2 regions of the Chromohalobacter canadensis genome follow, and region 1 is predicted to be linked to the other one. Evidence: predicted binding sites of a transcription regulator. Region 1 holds the regulator's gene; the other holds the start of a gene.
The links. The regulator sigma-54, encoded in region 1, starts transcription at its own class of promoters, with help from an activator protein. The targets are predictions, from matches to a motif close to TGGCACNNNNNTTGCTNT.

Region 1 (9,278 bases):
ATCGCCAATTCCGAGGGCGCGAGCCTATCCAGCGGTGAGGGCGTGCGCGTTTACGGCAATAGTCATGGATTTCTGGGTAGCCAGCGCGGAAGCCGCCATTCGCTGTCGTGCATGTTGATCGCCGGTCAGGGGGCGGACATGCAGCGCGATTACGACTATACCTCGGTACGCAATCCGGCGGATCTGCAGTCGCCCGAGGTGGTGGGGCGGCGTGCCGCCGAGAAGACGTTGGCCCGGTTGGGGGCAACCTCACCAGCGACGGGGCGGATGCCGGTGCTCTTTGCGCCTGAGCTTGCCAGCGGACTGGTGGGCAGTTTCATGGGCGCCATCGCTGGGGGCGCCTTGTACCGCGAGGCATCCTTCCTGTGCGGTCAGTTGGGTGAGCCTATCTTCCCCGAGTGGTTCACGCTGCGCGAACGGCCGCGTGAATATGGCGCCATGGCGAGCACGGCCTTCGATAACGATGGCGTCGCCACGCGCGAGAACGTCTTCCTCGACAAGGGGCGCTTGGCGAGTTACATGCTCTCGGCGTATAGCGCGCGGCGTCTGGGGATGACCACGACCGGGAATGCCGGTGGGGCGCGCAATCTGCGTATCGACGCGCCTCTCGTCTCACGGGATGAATTGCTCGCGCAAATGGGGCGCGGCGTACTCGTTACCGAGTTGATGGGCCAAGGCGTCAACGGCGTGACCGGCGATTATTCGCGCGGTGCGTCGGGCTTCTGGGTCGAAGATGGCAAGATCCAGCATCCCGTCGAGGAGTTCACCATTGCCGGCAACTTGCGCGATATGTTCGCCAATCTTCAAGGTGTGGGCAACGATACCGATACGCGCGGCAGTGTACACACCGGGAGTTGGCTGATCGATGACATGACGGTGGCCGGCGAGTAAACGCTCGGCGACGCGGGGCTTCGGTGCCGCGTCGTCATTGTCTCATGTGATGGCGCGGCGCTCGTCGCGCTTCAATAAAACGCTGCGGCCAGTCCCAAGAACGCGACGAAGCCGACCACATCGGTAATCGTCGTCAGTAACACGCCCCCCGAAAGCGCCGGGTCAATCTTCAGGCGCTTGAGTAGCACGGGAATCACGGTGCCGGCCAGCGCGGCAACGGTCAGGTTGATGACCATCGCCAAGGCGATGATGCCGCCGAGTTTGTAGTCGTCGAAGCGCACGATGGCGACCAGAGCCACGATCACGGCCCATAGCACACCGTTCATCATCCCCGAGAGCATTTCGCGGACCAGCAGCCACTGCACGTTGGCGCCGCCGACGTGTCCTAGGGCAATCCCACGGATCAGCACTGTCAGCGTCTGCGACCCGGCGATGCCGCCCATGCTGGAGACGATGGGCATCAACACTGCCAGCGCGGTGATTTGCTGAATGGTCGATTCGAAGATGCCGATAGCGAACGATACGATGGTCGCTGCGATCAGGTTGATGCCCAGCCATACGGCGCGACGGCGCCCGGTGCGCCACGCCGGCGCGAAGGTATCCTCGTCCTCATCGAGGCCGGCCATGCTCATAACCTGATGCTCGGCGTCCTCGCGAATGACGTCGACCACGTCGTCGATGGTGATGCGGCCCAGCAGGGCGCCGTCGGTGCTCACTACCGGCGCCGAGATCAGGTCGAATTTTTCGAACAGACTAGCGACATCGGTGTCCGAGGCCGTGGCCTGCACCGAGGCAAAATCGGTATTCATGACCTCGCGGACCAAAATCGAAGGGTCGGACACTAACAGCAAATTGAGCGGTAGTGTGCCGATCAGTTCGTCGCGGCGGGTGACGACGAGCAGCGTATCGGTGGAATCGGGCAGCTTCTCGTGTCGGCGTAGATAACGCAGCACCACGTCCAGTGTGATATCCGGGCGAATGGTGATGGTGTCGGTGTTCATCAAGCCGCCTGCGGTGTCCTCGGGATAGGACAGCACGGTCTCGATTCGCTGGCGCTCCTGCGCCTCCATGGCTTGCAGGACTTCGTGAATGACCGTGTTGGGCAAGCGTTGTAGCAGGTCGGCGAGGTCATCGACGTCGAGCCCTTCGGTCGCCGACACGAGCTGTTCGGCGTCCATGCGGCTCAGGAACTCGCTTTGGATATCATCGCCCAGATATTGCAGCACATCGCCCTGCAATTCGGGCTCGACCAGTTCCCAAAGCACATTACGCTCACGCGGTGGCGTCGACTCGAGCAGATGAGCGACGTCGACCGGGGCCAGGCCGCGATTGAGCATGCGGCGCGCCTGGTCCAGCGCACCGCTTTCCAAGGCCTCGCTAAGGCGGTCCAGCCGGGGCTGTAATTGCTTGTGATTGGGGCTCATGAGGAATCGGCATCCTTTGTCGATTCTAGGGCGAGGCTTCATTCTAACATTGCTTTGGGAAGGCGCGAACACTGTTCGCTAATCAAACATCCTCCTCGAAGCGTGCCTCGAACAAGGCAGTGAGGGCCTTGAGTACCTCCTCGGCATCGTCGCCCTCGGCTTGAATGTCGAGTTCGGTCCCGCAGGGAGCCGCTAGCATGAGCAGTGACATGATATTGGTGGCATCCGCTTCACGCTGGCCATGGAAGACGCAGACGCGTGCCGCGTAAGATTGGCAGCATTGCACGAGCTTGGTTGCGGCGCGTGCGTGGAGGCCGCGCTTGTTGATGAGTTGCAGTCTACGACGCGGCATCGCCATTCTCCGGCAATGCTGCTTGCACACCCAGTTCGCGATGGCGTAGACGGACGCCACTCATTTGCGTCGCAAAATACCGGGCCAGCCCTTCGATCAGGTATACCGAGCGGTGCTGTCCACCGGTGCAGCCGATCGCGACGGTCAAATAACTGCGGTTGCTGGCAACATAGGCGGGGAGCCAGCGTTCCAGCCACTGACGTATATCGTCGGCCATGGCATGTACGTCGGGGTAAGCTTCGAGAAACGTGATGATTTGTGAATCGCGACCGTCGAAACCGCGCAGCTGAGGGTCCCAGTAAGGGTTTGGCAGGCAGCGAGCATCGAACACCATGTCGGCATCCAGCGGGACACCGCGCTTGTAGCCGAACGACTCGAACGTCAAGGTCAGGTGTCGACCGCTATGACGGGCTACCTGCTCGGCGATGCGCCCACGCAGCTCATGCACAGACAGGCTCGAGGTGTCGATGACCAAATCGGCGATATCGCGAATCGACGAAAGGTAGGTCTGTTCCTGCTCGATGGCCTCGGCAAGCGTCATTTCGCTGGTTCGCGTCAGCGGATGTCGACGTCGCGTCGCCGAATAGCGCTCGAGCAGTATGCGCGAGTCGGCGGTCAAATAGACGACCTGGCACTGAATGCCCCGGGCGCGGATCTCTTCGAGCAGAACCGGAAAGCGTCTCAGGGCGTCGGGAAGGTTGCGCGCGTCGATACTGACCGCGATATGCGTGCGGGACGGGGGGCCTTCACGCAGCTCATCGATCAGGGGCGCCATGAGACTGGCCGGCAGGTTGTCGATCGCGTAGTAGCCGAGATCCTCGAGTGCCTGCAGGGCAATTGATTTGCCGGAGCCGGAACGGCCGCTGATGATCACGAGCTGCATGGGCACCCCTTGTATTGCGCGAGTATCAGTTTACGCAGATGTCAGTTTGCGCTGGTATCGTGCTGGCGGATGGCCTCGAGCAAAGTATCGTAGAGCTGCCGCTGGGTCTGTGCCTGACGCAGCTTGGTGCGGATGGCGCTATCGTTCATGATGGCGGCAACCTGAGCAAGCAACGACAGATGCGCATCGTCGGCTTCTTCTGGCACCAGCAGGACGAAGATCAAGTCGACGGGGTCGCCATCGGTGGCATCGAAGTCGATGGGCTCCTGCAAGCGTAGAAAGCCGGCAATCGGCTCCTTGCAATGCGGATTGCGCGCATGCGGGATAGCGACGCCATTGCCGATACCGGTGCTGCCCAATCGTTCGCGGCCAATCAGACGTCCGAAGACTTCCTGGCTATCGAGGCTCGGGGTATTCTGTGCGATAAAGGTGCTGAAAAATTCCAGCACGCGCTTCTTGCTCCCCCCGGCAACGCCGAAGAGTGCGCGCTCGGGGGGTAGGATGCTTTCCAATATCATGGCGAATTAACGGGCACCGGCGCCCTGAGCGCGTGCCTGCACCTTTTCCTTGTGTTTGACGAGCTGACGGTCGAGCTTGTCGGTTAGGGCGTCGATAGCGGCGTACATGTCGTCGCTTTGTGTATCGGCGTGCAGGTCCGCGCCTGCGGCATGAAGCGTGCATGCAGCCAGGTGACGTTCCTTCTCGATGGATAACGTGACCTGGACGGTGGTGATGTTGTCATAGTGGCGTTCCAGACGCGCGAGCTTTTCATTGACGTAGTCGCGTAGAGCATCGGTCAGTTCGATGTGATGACCGGTGATATTGGCTTGCATGGCACGCTCCTATTCCATCGGTTGGCACTTCGATTGTAACCCTTTTTAGAGCGCTGCATAGCCCTAGACAAGCGCTGGATAACGAAGGCCGCGGCGAGTCTACGCAGCGTGGCCGACACGTGCAATCCGCCCACGTTCAGGTGAGTCGCTTGCGCTCGCTGGAGGAGGGGATGCCCAACGCTTCGCGGTACTTGGCGACGGTGCGTCGTGCGACCGGAATACCGTCCTGGGCCAGCAGGTCGACGAGCTTGCTATCGGATAGAGGCTTGCGTGGCGGCTCGTCGCCGATCAATTTCTTCAAGCGTGCACGAATCGCGGTGCTGGAATGGGCGTCGGTTTCGCCTTGCCCCCCGACATGGCTGGAAAAGAAATACTTGAGTTCAAAGACGCCGCGCGGGGTATGGATGAATTTCTGCGTGGTCACGCGGGAGATAGTCGACTCGTGCATGTCTACCGCCCCGGCGATATCCGCCAGGATCAACGGTTTCATGGCTTCCTCGCCGCGTTCGAGGAAATCGAGCTGGCGCGCCATGATCTCCTGGCCCACGCGCAGCAAGGTATCGTTACGGCTCGAAAGGCTCTTGAGCAGCCATTTGGCTTCTTGCAGGTGCTGCTTGAGGAAGGTGTTATCGTCGCTCTTGTCGGCACGCTTGATGAGCGCGGCGTAATCCGGCTGGATGCGCACGCGGGGCAAGGCTTCGGGATTGAGCTCAATGCGCCATTCCTGTCGGATCCGCCGTGCGACGAGATCGGGGATGACATAATCGTTGCTGCTATCCTCGAAGGCGAGGCCGGGGCGCGGATCGAGCGACCGGATGAGGGTAATGACGTGATCGAGTTCTTCCTCGTCGAGGCGCAAACGTCGCTTGAGCAATTTACGGTCGTTGCCGGCGAGAGATTCGAGGAACTGGCGTACTAACCGCTTGGCCTGGGTTAGCAGCGGCATGTTTTCAGGGAGGGCGCCGAGCTGTAGCAACAGGCACTCGCGTAGATCGCGGGCGCCGACTCCGGTGGGATCGAACTGCTGTACACGCATCATGACGTGTTCGACATCGCCCACCTTGAGCCCCGAAAGGCCTTGGCCGCGCAAACCGTCGACAAGCTCGTCGAGGGGCAGGGTGAGGTAGCCGTCGGCCCCCATGGCATCGATCAGGCTTTCGGCAATATCACGTTCGCGCGGTGTCATATCGGCCATGGCGAGTTGCCAGGCCAGATGGTCGTGAAGACTGGTATGCGCCGTATTTCGCTCTATATCAGGGCCTTCCTCGCTGCCTCCGCCTCCCGTCAGTGAGGGGCCTGTGTCCTGGTAGGTATCACTCCATTCGCTATCCAGCGACAAGTTCTCGGGGATGTCGTTCGTCCAGTCATCCTCCTCCTGCGTCTCGCTGACCTCGCGTTCTTCGAAGTCGTCTTCGAGCTCCAGCATGGGGTTGGAATCCAAGGCTTGCTGGATCTCCTGTCGCAAATCCAGCGTAGAAAGCTGCAAGAGCTGAATGGCTTGCTGTAACTGGGGCGTCATCGTCAGCTGTGTGCCGACGCGAAGCTGCAAGGTGGGTTTCATGGACATGGAAAATCGATCATCGCTTCCTGAAACGGTGCCCGTACGTTATCTCGCGACGACGCTACTTGCAAGAATGGAAGCAACAATCATGCCATTTATATAAGCACGCGGCGGTTCCAGTAGTTTGCGTTTACAATCGAAACTCATGGCCGAGATAGACGTCGCGTACTTTCTGGTTGGCGAGTATGGCCTCGGCATGTCCTTCGGCGATGATCTGACCGTCGCCGACGATATAGGCGTTGTCACAGATATCCAGGGTTTCACGTACGTTGTGGTCGGTGATCAAGACGCCAATATCACGATCACGCAATTGCCGGATGATGCTCTTGATCTCGCCAACGGAGATTGGGTCGACTCCGGCGAAGGGTTCGTCGAGGAGGATGAAGGCGGGTTCGGTGGCCAGGGCGCGGGCGATTTCCACGCGACGACGTTCGCCCCCGGACAGGCTCATGCCGGGGTTGTCACGAATATGGGTGACGTGAAACTCCTCAAGGAGGCGTTCGAGTTGCGCCTTGCGTGCAGCCTTGTCGAGATCGCGGCGCGTCTCGAGAATCGCCATGATGTTGTCGGCGACCGAAAGCTTGCGAAAGATCGAGGCTTCCTGGGGAAGATAACCGATACCGGCGCGGGCGCGTTCGTGCATGGCGGAATGCGAGAGGTTGCGTTCGTCGATGTGCACGCTGCCGGCATCGGCGCCTACCAGCCCGACAATCATGTAGAACGAGGTGGTCTTGCCGGCGCCATTAGGGCCGAGCAGGCCGACAATGCTGCCCTGACGTATGGTCAGGCTGATGTCATGTACCACGCGGCGGCCTTTGTAGCTCTTGGCGAGGTTGGCGGCACTCAGGGTCTTCATGGGCGTCGGGTCCTACCTAACGGGGGGAGTGAATCACGAGGCACGTCACTACTCGCTGTCGCGGGGCGTTAGCGTCATGCGAACGCGCTGATCGCCATCGCCATCATCGGCGGAGCGAGCCTGAACCTGGCGGCGATCGAGGAAGTATTCGACATAGGCACCATTGAAGGTATCCCGGGCCTGGTGCAGCTCGGCATTGTCGATGAGCTCCACGCGACGCTCGGCGGCATGATAGATCACCGTATCGCCCCAGCCCTTGGCCACCGGTTCGTCCGGTGCCGGCTGTTGTTCGAGATAGGCGCGCTCGCCACCGCCGCCATGTGCGGTGACCGTGGAGACTTCACCCTGCGCGTCGCGTTCGATTTCCACGCGCGCGGCCGTCAGCTGCATGCTGCCTTGTTGCATGTCGACATCACCGGTGTAGACCGCGGTGCCGGCGTTGTCGTCGAGATCCAACTGCTCGGCGGCGATCTCGATAGGCTGGCTGGCATCGCTTTCCAGCGCTAGTGCTGCGTGGCTGGTGAGTCCCAGCGCGGCGCATGCCAGTGCCGTCGTCAATGGTCGTGTCATCATGATTCGTCCTCGGCAGGCTGTGGATGGTGGCCTCGCACATCACCGCTTAGGCGCGCTTGATCGGTGTCGATCCAGGCATCGAAGCGATTGCCGCGCACGCGTTGCTCATGCTGCCGCAACACGGCCTCGGTGTCACTCCAGGCGTGGCCATCGCTGGACTGGTAGTACAGCACGTCGGTGTCGAGGCGCCAGCCCTGTTCGGGTTGTAGGAGCTGGGCGTTCCCGGTCAGTGTGAGCAGATCGCGTTGCGGTCCCAGGCTTCCTTTGTCGCCGGAGATGTCCCACTTACGTCCTGCTTCGTCGCGCACTTTGGCTGTCGGTGAGTCAGCACGAATGATGTCGTCGACGGGGGTATGCACGAGGCGCGGCGATTTAAGCGTTTGATGGGGAATGCCTTGTGCGTTGAAGCGCGTCATGGTGACGCCTTCGAGGTAGTAATCGGGCTCGCCCGCGTCATCGCTGGGGACCGGGCCAGGTGAAGAAGAATCACGTTGTTCGACGATGGCGAGGCCGATGCCCAGGGCGACGAGTACGAGCAGTAGCCCTACGCGGGCCCATTTGCGAGAAGACAGAAAAGTCGGCATGACGCGCTTCATCCTTGGCCATCGAGATAGGGCGCGAGACAAGCATCCCACCGTCCCTGGCAGCTCAGCAGGGCGTCGCAGATCTCGCGTACTGCACCTTGGCCGCCCGAGCGCTCAGGAATCCAGTCGGCGTGCACACGGACATATTCCGGTGCATTGTTCACGCTCAGGCCGAGTCCCGCAGCGCGAATCGCGGCCAGATCGGGCAAGTCGTCGCCACAATAGGCGACCGCGTCCAGCGGCAGGTCGAGCTGTTCGCATAGGGCGGTGAGCGCCACTAGTTTATCCTCGCGGCCTTGTGCGACGTGGGCGATGCCCAGCGCTTCGGCACGCCGGCTGACCATGGGTGATTCACGCCCCGTGATCAGCGCCACGGCGATGCCGCTTTGCTGCAGCAGCTTGATGCCGAGGCCGTCGAGGATGTTGAAGCTCTTGGTTTCCTGGCCATCGCTTTGAAAATGCAGTGTGCCGTCGGTGAGCACGCCGTCCACGTCCAGTGCAAGGAGGCGGACGTGGCGTGCCTTGTCGCGCCAATCGTCGGGGTACGTCATGGGGCTCCTCAAATGACGCCGCTGGCCAATAGGTCGTGCATGTGCAGTGCGCCGACCGGTCGTCCGGCGTCGTCGACCACGGCGAGCGCCGTGATGCGGTTGTCTTCCATGATCCTGACAGCCTCGGCGGCGAGTAATTCCGGCCGGATCGTCTTGCCGCCGTGGGTCATGACATCATCGACGCGCAGACGGCGCAGGTCGTCGTGCTGGTCGAGAGTGCGCCGCAGGTCGCCATCAGTATAAATGCCAGCCAGATGACCGGCGTCATCGATCACGCAAGTAAAGCCCAAGCCCTGACGGGTGATCTCCAGCAGGGCGTCGCGTAGCGGGCTGCCCAGCGGGACACAGGGCAGGCGCTCGCCGTGATGCATGAGATCTTCGACCTTGAGCAACAGACGTCGTCCCAGGCTGCCGCCGGGGTGTGATAGGGCGAAGTCCTCGGCGGTGAATCCGCGTGCCTCGAGCAGGGCCACCGCCAGGGCATCGCCCATGGCCAGCGCGGCGGTCGTCGAAGTAGTCGGCGCGAGGTCGAGGGGGCAGGCCTCGCGGGCCACGGCGGTATCCAAATGTGCTTCGGCGTGACGTGATAGCGTCGAGCCGGCGCGCCCGGTCATGCTGACCAGAGGGGCGCCCATGCGCTTGAGAAGCGGCAATAGTGCTGTGACCTCGGCCGTCTCGCCCGAGTTGGAGAGTGCCAGGACGACGTCACGGGACGTGATCATACCCATGTCGCCGTGGCTGGCCTCGCCAGGGTGGACGAAGAAGGCCGG
Region 2 (9,278 bases), 1.0 Mb from region 1:
GGATAGTACTGCAGCGTCAATGTCGGCGGCAGGTGGTGGATGCTGGCCATGTCGTTGCCATTGAGTTGGACCTGATGCTCGAAGCGTTGCGCGGCGAGCAGTTCTACGCCGAGTTTGTCTTGGAAACGATAGCCCAGGGTGAAGGCGAAACCGCTATCGTCGTCGGCGTCGATTTTCATGTTCAGTGGTGCGCCGAAGTCGCCGTTGTCGCTTTGCGGGGCGACCTTGGCGACACCGAAGCGGGTGTAGAAGTCGCCCTGGCCGTAGGCGAGCGCCGAGGTGGCGGGCACGAGCGCGGCGGTGAGGGCGAGTGAGGAAACGAGCAGGGCACGGCGCATGGGACGACTCCTTGGTTTGTGACGAGTTGGCTTGAGACGAGTTGGCTTGAGGTGAAGCGAGAAGCGGCGAGCGCTTCGTATGCATCAAGTCTAAACCTAATACCCACATAAAAAATGTGGTTATATGTCGCAGCCCAGGAGTGACCGGCCGGAAACGACGAAGCCCACCGAAAGGTGGGCTTCGTGTTCCTACCGAGTGCGGGGCGCCGTTACTTCTTCTTGGCGCGCTTACGCTCGTTCTCGGTGAGGTGCTTCTTGCGCAGACGAATATGCTCGGGGGTGATCTCCACCAGTTCGTCGTCATCGAGGAACTCGATGGCCTGCTCGAGGCTGAAGCGGATGGGCGGCGTCAGCACCAGGGCTTCGTCGGTGCCGGCGGAGCGCATGTTGTCGAGCTTTTTGGCCTTGGTGGGATTGACCGCCATGTCGTCGGCACGGTTATTGATGCCGATCAGCATGCCTTCGTAGACTTCTGTGCCATGCTCGACCATCAATTTGCCGCGATCCTGCAGGGCGAATAGCGCGTAGGCCAGCGCCTTGCCGGGGGCCATGGAGATCAGCACGCCGTTGCGACGCTCGACGGAGGCGTCGGGCTTGAGCGGACCGTAATGGTCGAAACGGCTGGTGAGGATGCCGGTGCCGGAGGTCAGCGTGAGGAACTGGCCACGAAAGCCGATCAGCCCGCGCGCGGGGATGATGAAGTCCAGGCGCACACGACCCTTGCCGTCCGGGTTCATGTTGGTCATCTCACCCTTGCGGTAGCCGATCTCTTCCATCACCGCGCCTTGGTGCTGTTCTTCGCAGTCGATGATGACCTCTTCGTACGGCTCCTGCTTGACGCCATCGATCTCGCGGATGATGACCTCAGGGCGGCCTACGGCCAGTTCGTAGCCTTCACGACGCATGCTTTCGATGAGTACCGAAAGGTGCAGCTCGCCGCGCCCGGAGACCTTGAACTTCTCGGGCGTTTCGGCTTCCTCGACACGCAGCGCGACGTTGTGGATCAGCTCCTGCTCGAGGCGGTCACGAATGTTACGGCTGGTGACGAACTTGCCTTCCTTGCCGGCGAACGGCGAGTCGTTGACCTGGAAGGTCATGGAGACAGTGGGTTCGTCAACGGTCAGCACGGGCAGCGCTTCGACGGCGGCCGGATCGCACAGCGTATCGGAGATCGCCAAATCGCTGATGCCGGTGATGCAGACGATGTCGCCGGCTTCGGCCTGTTCGGTTTGAACGCGCTCGAGGCCGAGGTGTGTCATGACCTGGCCGACCTTGCCCTTGCGGACGTTGCCTTCCTTGGAGATCACGCTGATCTGTTGCCCCGGGCTCACGTTGCCGCGCTTGATGCGGCCCAGGCCGATGACGCCGACGTAGCTGTTGTAGTCGAGCGCGGAGATCTGCATCTGGAACGGCCCGTCGCGTTCGACGGTGGGCGGTTCGACGATATCGACGATGGATTGGAACATCGGCGTCATGTCGTCTTCGAGCGCATCCGGGTCCATGCCGGCGACACCGTTGAGCGCCGAGCAATAGATGATCGGGAAGTCGAGCTGTTCGTCGCTGGCGCCGAGGTTGTCGAACAGATCGAAGATCTGGTCGATGACCCAGTCAGGACGCGCGCCGGGGCGGTCGATCTTGTTGACCACGACGATGGGCTTCAAGCCACGATCGAAGGCTTTCTGGGTGACGAAGCGCGTCTGCGGCATGGGGCCGTCGACGGCGTCGACCATCAGCAGTACGGAATCGACCATCGACATGACGCGCTCGACCTCACCACCGAAGTCGGCGTGTCCGGGCGTGTCGACGATGTTGATGTGGTAATCGTGCCACTGGATCGCGGTATTCTTGGACAGAATGGTGATACCGCGTTCTTTCTCCTGGTCGTTGGAGTCCATGATGCGCTCTTGCCCTTCGGCCTTGCGGTCGAGGGTGCCGGACTGACTCAGGAGTTGATCGACCAGGGTGGTCTTGCCATGGTCGACGTGGGCGATAATGGCGATGTTGCGAAGGTTCTCGATCACGTAGGGATCCTGCTTGAAAATTGGGCCGTATTATAGGGTCAGGGTGCCGACGACTGCCAGTTTGATGACCGTTGCCAACAGGCGCGGCACGACAAAAGTCGCGTTGGCGCGGAGATAACCGTGGCGCTATCAGGGACTTGGGGCGTTTTGGCGGCAGGGCGAAAATACGCAAAAAAATGGCGGCGCGCTCGTCAATCGCCAATTATCGCATCAGAGTGGACGTGTGGCGTGGGGTGGAGCGCTCCGATCTAGAGGGCTATTCACTCATTAAAGGTGCCCGAGTAGCCAATCATAGAGACGTCCCGCGCTGCTGGCAACGGGTTGCGTGATCTGAAAGCGCGGCAATGCCAGTGGATCGTCGCGGTGCGAGAGCCAGCCGGCATGGCTATGAAAGGCTTCCTGAACGCCGCAGCGCTGGGCCAGTTGACGTACGCGGAGCGAGGCTTCCGGCTGTGGATAGGCGAAAGAAGACAGCGGGTCGCGGCATAGCACGCCGAGTTGGCGACGCGAATGGCGAATTTGCCATTGGATCTGGCGGTCGTCGAGGGTATCTAACGGCGTGGCGGCGACACCGCGCGCGCCGAAACGCACTAGGCCGTCGCTTTCCAAGCGGCGTACGCTGAACGGGTCGAGCGTTTGGGGCGCGATGTCGAACTCGGTGCCCAACTCCACGCCGAGTCGAGCCAGCGTCGACAGGGCGGTTTGCTGCGCGAGTTGTTCGAGGTAGTCGTGCAATGCGTGACTGTAGGCGGTGCCTGGGTGGTCGGGCCGTGGCGGTGGGAGCGGAAGCCCGGCATCGCCGAGGTATTCGCGAACGCGCATGGGCTGAATGCCGTCCCAGAGGATGTCGCCGAGGGCCATCCGCCAATCGCCTTGTGGACGCCCTGTATTGCCCGTGGTCAAAAACATGCTGGCCGGCAATGCCAGGCGCTCGAGCTGCCGCAGCGCTACCTCGGCGGTATCTCGCCAGCCGCCGTCGAAGGTCAGCGCGATGCGTGGCATCGGGTCGCGATGCAGACGGCGGGCGCTGGCCAGGGAGACGATCTGCGCGTGATCGGTCAGGTGGTCGAGCAGCCGCCGAAAGCTTTCCGGGCCGAGGCAGTAGGGCGCTCGGTGTGGTAGGCGTGCAGCGGCTTCATCGGGCAACACGCGCTGTATGACCAAGATTGCGCTGCGTCCGCGAAGCGGCTCGCTAAGGTTGCGTCGCCAGTGCCCACGCAGGCGCTGCACAAGATCGTGTGCAAGGCTGAGATGACTCATGGCGTGTCCCTCCGCACTGCTGTCGTTGCTCAGTGTGCGAGCGTTGTTGCCGTGCCGTGGTGACATCCTGTCGCAGACGGCAAGGGCCTCCTTTGAAGAGTGATGTTGTGATGGTGGTTGCGATATCTATCAGCATATCTCGTTGTCTCAATTTAGCCAGTCAGCCCCAGCTTGTCTCGTCGGCAGAATGTCATCAGCGCCGCGCCGGTGGCGGTCAACTGCAAGGCGTGCAGGCTCCAGCGGTACCAGTAGATGCGGTAGGCCATGCGCGGTGCCGGCGTGTCGTCGCGCCAAGCCATGAGCCCGGCGGGAAGCGCACTAAAGGTCAGGCCGGCCATCCCGACCCCTGGCGACAAGGGCAGCCACAGCAGCAAGGCCAGCGGTAGGCTCGTGCTCTGGAGAAGGGCGGCACTCACACGGGGGACGAGAAAACGCGGATGGCGCGCGGTGCTGGGGATGTACAGACAACGCCGCTGATGCCGACGTTGCCGACGCCACCAGGGGCCGAGGCGGCGCGGGGCGGCATGGTCGATCAGCAAGGGTGCGTCCTGCCAGCAGAGATGCGCGTGGCAGCGCCATAGACGTACGAGGATATCCAGGTCGGCGCCTGCCTCGAGGCAAGGATCATGGCCCCCGAGACGCTCGTACCACTCGCGGGTGATGGCCAGTTGACCGGTGGGCCAGTCCCAGGGGTGGTCGTCGAAGCCGCGTTGCGTGCGGCTGAGATACCAACTGGCGAGTTGTGGCGGCAACGGGGTGGCTGGGTATTGGGCGCAGACGATGGCGTCGGCGGCCTGGTGGCTGAAGGCACGGGCGAGCCCGGAGAGCCAGTGCTCGGGTACTTCGAGTGCTGCGTCCAAAAACACCAGCACATCGCCATTGAGGTAGGTAGCGCCATGGTGGCGAAGCGCGCCTTGTCCATGTTGGGGCAGTACCGCGAAGCGGATCTGACGTTCAATCAGCATGTGCTGGGTAGGCTCATCCAGCGTCGTAAGCTGGACCAACGTTTCGGTGTGCCCGCTGAAGCGCGCGATACTGCGTGCCAGGGCGCTCAGGCAGCGCTCCAGGTGCTCGGGGGTATGGCTGGCGTCGATTAGCAGACTGTAAGTGCGCATCGCTGGGAGTGCCTTGGGATCAAACCCGTGTCGAGGGGAGCTGTTAAACAGACTGGGGGGTGGTGCGAACCCTGGCAATCATCGCCGGGGCTGGTTTTTCTAAAGCAATACTGATTACGAGCTTGCGCGAATTCACCTCGACAGGGCGCGGCGCTCAGCTGTCGAGCGAAGGCCCGAATGTTTTTGCACCAATCTGGTTCATAGAGGCGATGCGATGCACCGTTAGAAGGCTTTGAAGTGTCTCTGCACTTTAATGTGGCGCACTTGGCGCTAAAGTGGTGCTAATCCTTGCGCAAGGATGGTTTATTTTTTCTCGGTGGATCATGCGTTTATCGAAGGTGCACTTAGATGGCTCAATGATTGGCATGCCTTCTGCATTGCAAAACGTAAAGTGCATACCCGTGGGCAGTTGCCGGCGGGCGTGCTACAAACGACGCTGAACACGCAAGCAAACGACCCGAGCCGTGGGCTCATAGTGGAGGAAATCATGTCCGAGAAGACCCTCGCCCTGATCGAAGAACACGATATCAAGTGGGTAGACCTGCGCTTTACCGATACCAAGGGCAAGGAGCAGCACGTCACGATTCCGGCCAGCGCCGTCGATGATGAGTTCTTTGAGGACGGCCAGATGTTCGATGGCTCCTCCATTGAAGGCTGGAAGGGTATCAACGAGTCCGACATGATCCTGCGCCCGGAAGATGGCAGCGGTTATCTCGACCCGTTCACCGAAGACGCTACCCTCGTGCTGCGTTGCGATATTATCGAGCCGGCTACCATGCAGGGCTATGAGCGTGATCCGCGCTCCATCGCCAAGCGTGCCGAGGCGTATCTGAAGTCCACCGGTCTGGGCGACACCGCCTTCTTCGGGCCGGAACCGGAATTCTTCATCTTCGACGAAGTGCATTGGAACGCCGATATTCAGGGCGCGATGTACAAGATCACTTCCGAGGAAGGCGCCTGGGCGACCGACTCCACTAACGTGGAAGGTGGCAACCTGGGGCACCGTCCGCGCGTCAAGGGCGGTTATTTCCCGGTGCCGCCGGTGGATAGCTTCCACGACATCCGCAGCGCGATGTGCAACACGCTGGAGGCCATCGGCCAGTCGGTCGAGGTGCATCACCACGAGGTGGCCAACGCCGGCCAGAACGAGATCGGCGTCAAGTTCAACACCTTGGTCAAGAAGGCCGACGAAGTTCAGGAAATGAAGTACGTGATCCACAACGTGGCCCACGCGTACGGCAAGACCGCGACCTTCATGCCCAAGCCGCTGGTCGGCGACAATGGTTCCGGCATGCACGTGCACCAGTCCTTCTGGAAGGACGGCGCCAACATGTTTGCCGGCGACGAATACGCTGGGCTGTCCGAAACGGCGCTTTACTATATCGGCGGTGTCATCAAGCATGCGCGCGCCTTGAATGCCTTCACCAACGCGTCGACCAACTCTTACAAGCGTCTGGTGCCGGGCTTCGAAGCGCCGGTCATGCTCGCCTACAGCGCGCGTAACCGCAGTGCATCGATCCGCATTCCGTATACCGCAAGCCCCAAGGGCAAGCGCGTCGAGTGCCGTTTCCCCGACCCGACCGCCAACCCGTACCTGGCATTCTCCGCGCTGCTGATGGCGGGTATCGACGGCATCAAGAACAAGATCCATCCCGGCGACGCGATGGACAAGAACCTCTATGACCTGCCGCCGGAAGAAGGCAAGGCGATCCCCACCGTGGCCGAGAGCCTCGACCAGGCTCTGGAGGCGCTGGACGCCGATCGTGCCTTCCTCACCGAGGGTGAAGTGTTCACCGATTCGATGATCGACGCTTACCTCGAGCTCAAGCAGGAAGAAGTCGATCGCCTGCGCATGGCGACGCATCCGGTCGAATTCGACATGTACTACAGCTGCTAATCGCGTACTACAGCTGCTGATCTCGCACGACTGCGAGTGATCGCGACTGACCGAGGCCCCGTCCGATGTGACGGGGCCTTTTACGTTATGACGCGTGCATGATGGAGGGGGCGTTAGGGGTTTAGAGGGGACGTGTTGTGGTTGGGTAAATTGAAGGTGCGCTAGACTGAGCGTTCGTTACAGGCACGAGGAGAAGGGCATGCGCCAAGGGTGGGCCACCGCAACATGGTTGAAAGGCGCTTGGGCGTTGCTCGTAGCGGTTGTGATGGGGATGTCGGCGGCGCAGGCGACCCCGGTCTATCGCAGCGTGGATGCGCAAGGCAACGTGACCTTTTCCGATCGCCCGGTAGGAGAGAAGGTAGACGTCGGTACGGTGAACACGGTGCCCGGCCAGCCGCGCGAGACACGCGATCTCCAGGCGCTGCCGGACGCAGCGACGGAGACGGAAGCGGATGACGCATCGTCATTCACCGCTTACGAGCGTCTCGCCATTGCGGCCCCTGGCAACGAGACGACCCTGCCCACCGGCGCGGCGGGTAATACCCAGGTGCGTGTGGCGATCACGCCCGAACTGCGCGAGACGGACAAGCTGCGCATGATTATCGATGGTGAGGTGAATGGGCCGGCTCGACACGCGACGACCTTCTCGGTCACCGAGTTAGTGCGTGGGGAGCACACCTTGCGTGCTGAAGTGGTCGATGCCGAAGGGCGGGTGCGTCAGCGTAGCGCGCCGGTCACCCTCTATGTGCAACGCGCCAGCGTGTATTTACCCGCCAACCCCAACAATCCCCGTAACAATGGTGACAGTGGCAGTCAGTGAGCCGATTTGGCGCCTGGTGCTGTCTGTTGTCCTTCTTTTGCACTATTTTGGTGCGTTAGTGATGCGTGCGTCCATGACGGCACTGCCCTATGCCGGGCGGTGACAGACTGGCGCGCTTCTTGCACTGATAACGTACATGGACGATGGATAATGGACGGGTCATGCCAGAACCTCCCTTGCCGCAATATTCGGTCGAACCAAAACGTTTGCTAGAACACCTGACGACGGCGATCGTGCTGCTCGATGGTGACTTGCATGTGCGCTGGATGAATCCGGCCGCCGAGTCGTTGCTGGCGACTAGCCGGTTGCGTGTCATGGGTCAGCGACTGGAAAGTCTGGCGGGCGTCGAGGGCAGTGTCGAAGCGGTGTTGTTCAAGGCGCGCGACGAGCTGCATCCCTTCACGCAGCGCGAAGCGACCCTGGTATTGCCGTCGGGGAGCACGGCCACGGTGGACTTCACTGTCACGCCGCTGTCCGCCGATGAGCTGCTGATCGAGATCGAGCCGCGCGACCGGCTGTTGCGCATTTCCCGCGAGGAGGCGCTGATCGCGCGCCAGGAGACCATCAAGGTGCTCACCCGGGGCCTGGCGCACGAGGTGAAGAACCCGCTGGGGGGCATTCGTGGCGCGGCACAGTTGCTCGAACGGGATCTGCCCGACCCGCAGCTCGCCGAGTTCACCCGGGTCATCGTCGAGGAGGCTGATCGGCTGCGCGATCTGGTGGATCGCATGCTGGGGCCCAACAGCATGAGTCGTCATGAGCCGCTCAACATCCACAAGGTGCTCGAGCGGGTGCGTACTCTGCTGGAGGCCGAGCATCCGCGCATCGACTACGTGCGCGATTACGACCCCAGCCTGCCGGATCTGGAAGGCGACGAGGCGCAGTTGATTCAGGCGGTGCTCAACGTCGCCCGTAACGCCGTCCAGGCGATGGAAGAACACGGCGTCGATGCCCCGCACCTGACCCTGCGTACTCGCGCCCGGCGGCAATTCACGCTGGGCGCCGAGCGCCACCGCTTGGTCTGCGAGCTGGGCATTCTCGATAACGGCCCCGGCATTCCCGAGACGCTGCGCGAGACGCTGTTCTATCCGATGGTCTCGGGGCGTGCCGATGGCAGTGGCCTGGGCCTTTCCATCGCGCAATCGATCCTGCATCAGCACCAGGGGTTGATCGAGTGCGACTCGGTGCCCGGGTGTACCGAATTCCGTTTGTTGATTCCGCTTGAGAGCCATCATTGAGGCTTGGGAGGCCCTATGACTGACGTCGCACGCATTGTGATCGTCGACGATGACCGCGCCATACGCTGGGTGCTGGAGCGCGCGCTGGCTCAGCCGGATCTCGACGTGCAGAGCTTTGAGCGCGCTGACACCGCGTTGGAACAGATACTGCGTCAACCGCCCGATGTGCTGCTGACCGATATTCGCATGCCGGGGCTCGATGGGTTGGACCTGATGGCGCGCATTCGCGAAAGCCACCCGGATCTGCCGGTGATCGTGATGACCGCGCATTCCGACCTCGACAGCGCCGTGGCGTCGTATCAGGGCGGCGCTTTCGAGTACCTGCCCAAGCCGTTCGATGTCGACGAGGCCCTGGCCTTAGTGCGTCGTGGCGTGGCGCATGCCCGCGAGCGACGCACGCCAGCGGCGGTGCCGGAAGGCCTGTCGGCGGAGATCATCGGTGAAGCGCCGGCGATGCAGGAAGTCTTTCGCGCCATCGGACGGCTCTCGCAATCGCATATCACGGTGATGATCAACGGCGAATCGGGCACCGGCAAGGAGCGTGTCGCGCAGGCGTTGCATCAGCACAGCCCGCGCCATGGTGGGCCGT

Region 2: glnL (nitrogen regulation protein NR(II)) is a predicted target of sigma-54. The motif match lies at 7,560-7,577, and genes of this name have one in related genera.

Annotation. Positions count from the first base shown of each region.
Region 1 is NZ_CP140151.1:406,652-415,929, reverse strand. Features, by position in the region: gene pmbA (metalloprotease PmbA) at 1-891, shown strand, start outside; gene mgtE (magnesium transporter) at 963-2,315, opposite strand; gene SR908_RS02060 (HPr family phosphocarrier protein) at 2,398-2,667, opposite strand; gene rapZ (RNase adapter RapZ) at 2,654-3,550, opposite strand; gene ptsN (PTS IIA-like nitrogen regulatory protein PtsN) at 3,592-4,068, opposite strand; gene hpf (ribosome hibernation-promoting factor, HPF/YfiA family) at 4,075-4,383, opposite strand; gene SR908_RS02040 (RNA polymerase factor sigma-54) at 4,520-5,950, opposite strand; gene lptB (LPS export ABC transporter ATP-binding protein) at 6,075-6,800, opposite strand; gene lptA (lipopolysaccharide transport periplasmic protein LptA) at 6,849-7,373, opposite strand; gene lptC (LPS export ABC transporter periplasmic protein LptC) at 7,370-7,957, opposite strand; gene SR908_RS02020 (KdsC family phosphatase) at 7,966-8,508, opposite strand; gene SR908_RS02015 (KpsF/GutQ family sugar-phosphate isomerase) at 8,517-9,278, opposite strand, start outside.
Region 2 is NZ_CP140151.1:1,450,927-1,460,204, reverse strand. Features, by position in the region: gene SR908_RS06930 (OmpW/AlkL family protein) at 1-338, opposite strand, end outside; gene typA (translational GTPase TypA) at 548-2,359, opposite strand; gene SR908_RS06920 (polysaccharide deacetylase family protein) at 2,627-3,619, opposite strand; gene SR908_RS06915 (glycosyltransferase) at 3,772-4,734, opposite strand; gene glnA (glutamate--ammonia ligase) at 5,222-6,631, shown strand; gene SR908_RS06905 (DUF4124 domain-containing protein) at 6,831-7,451, shown strand; gene glnL (nitrogen regulation protein NR(II)) at 7,613-8,689, shown strand; gene ntrC (nitrogen regulation protein NR(I)) at 8,705-9,278, shown strand, end outside.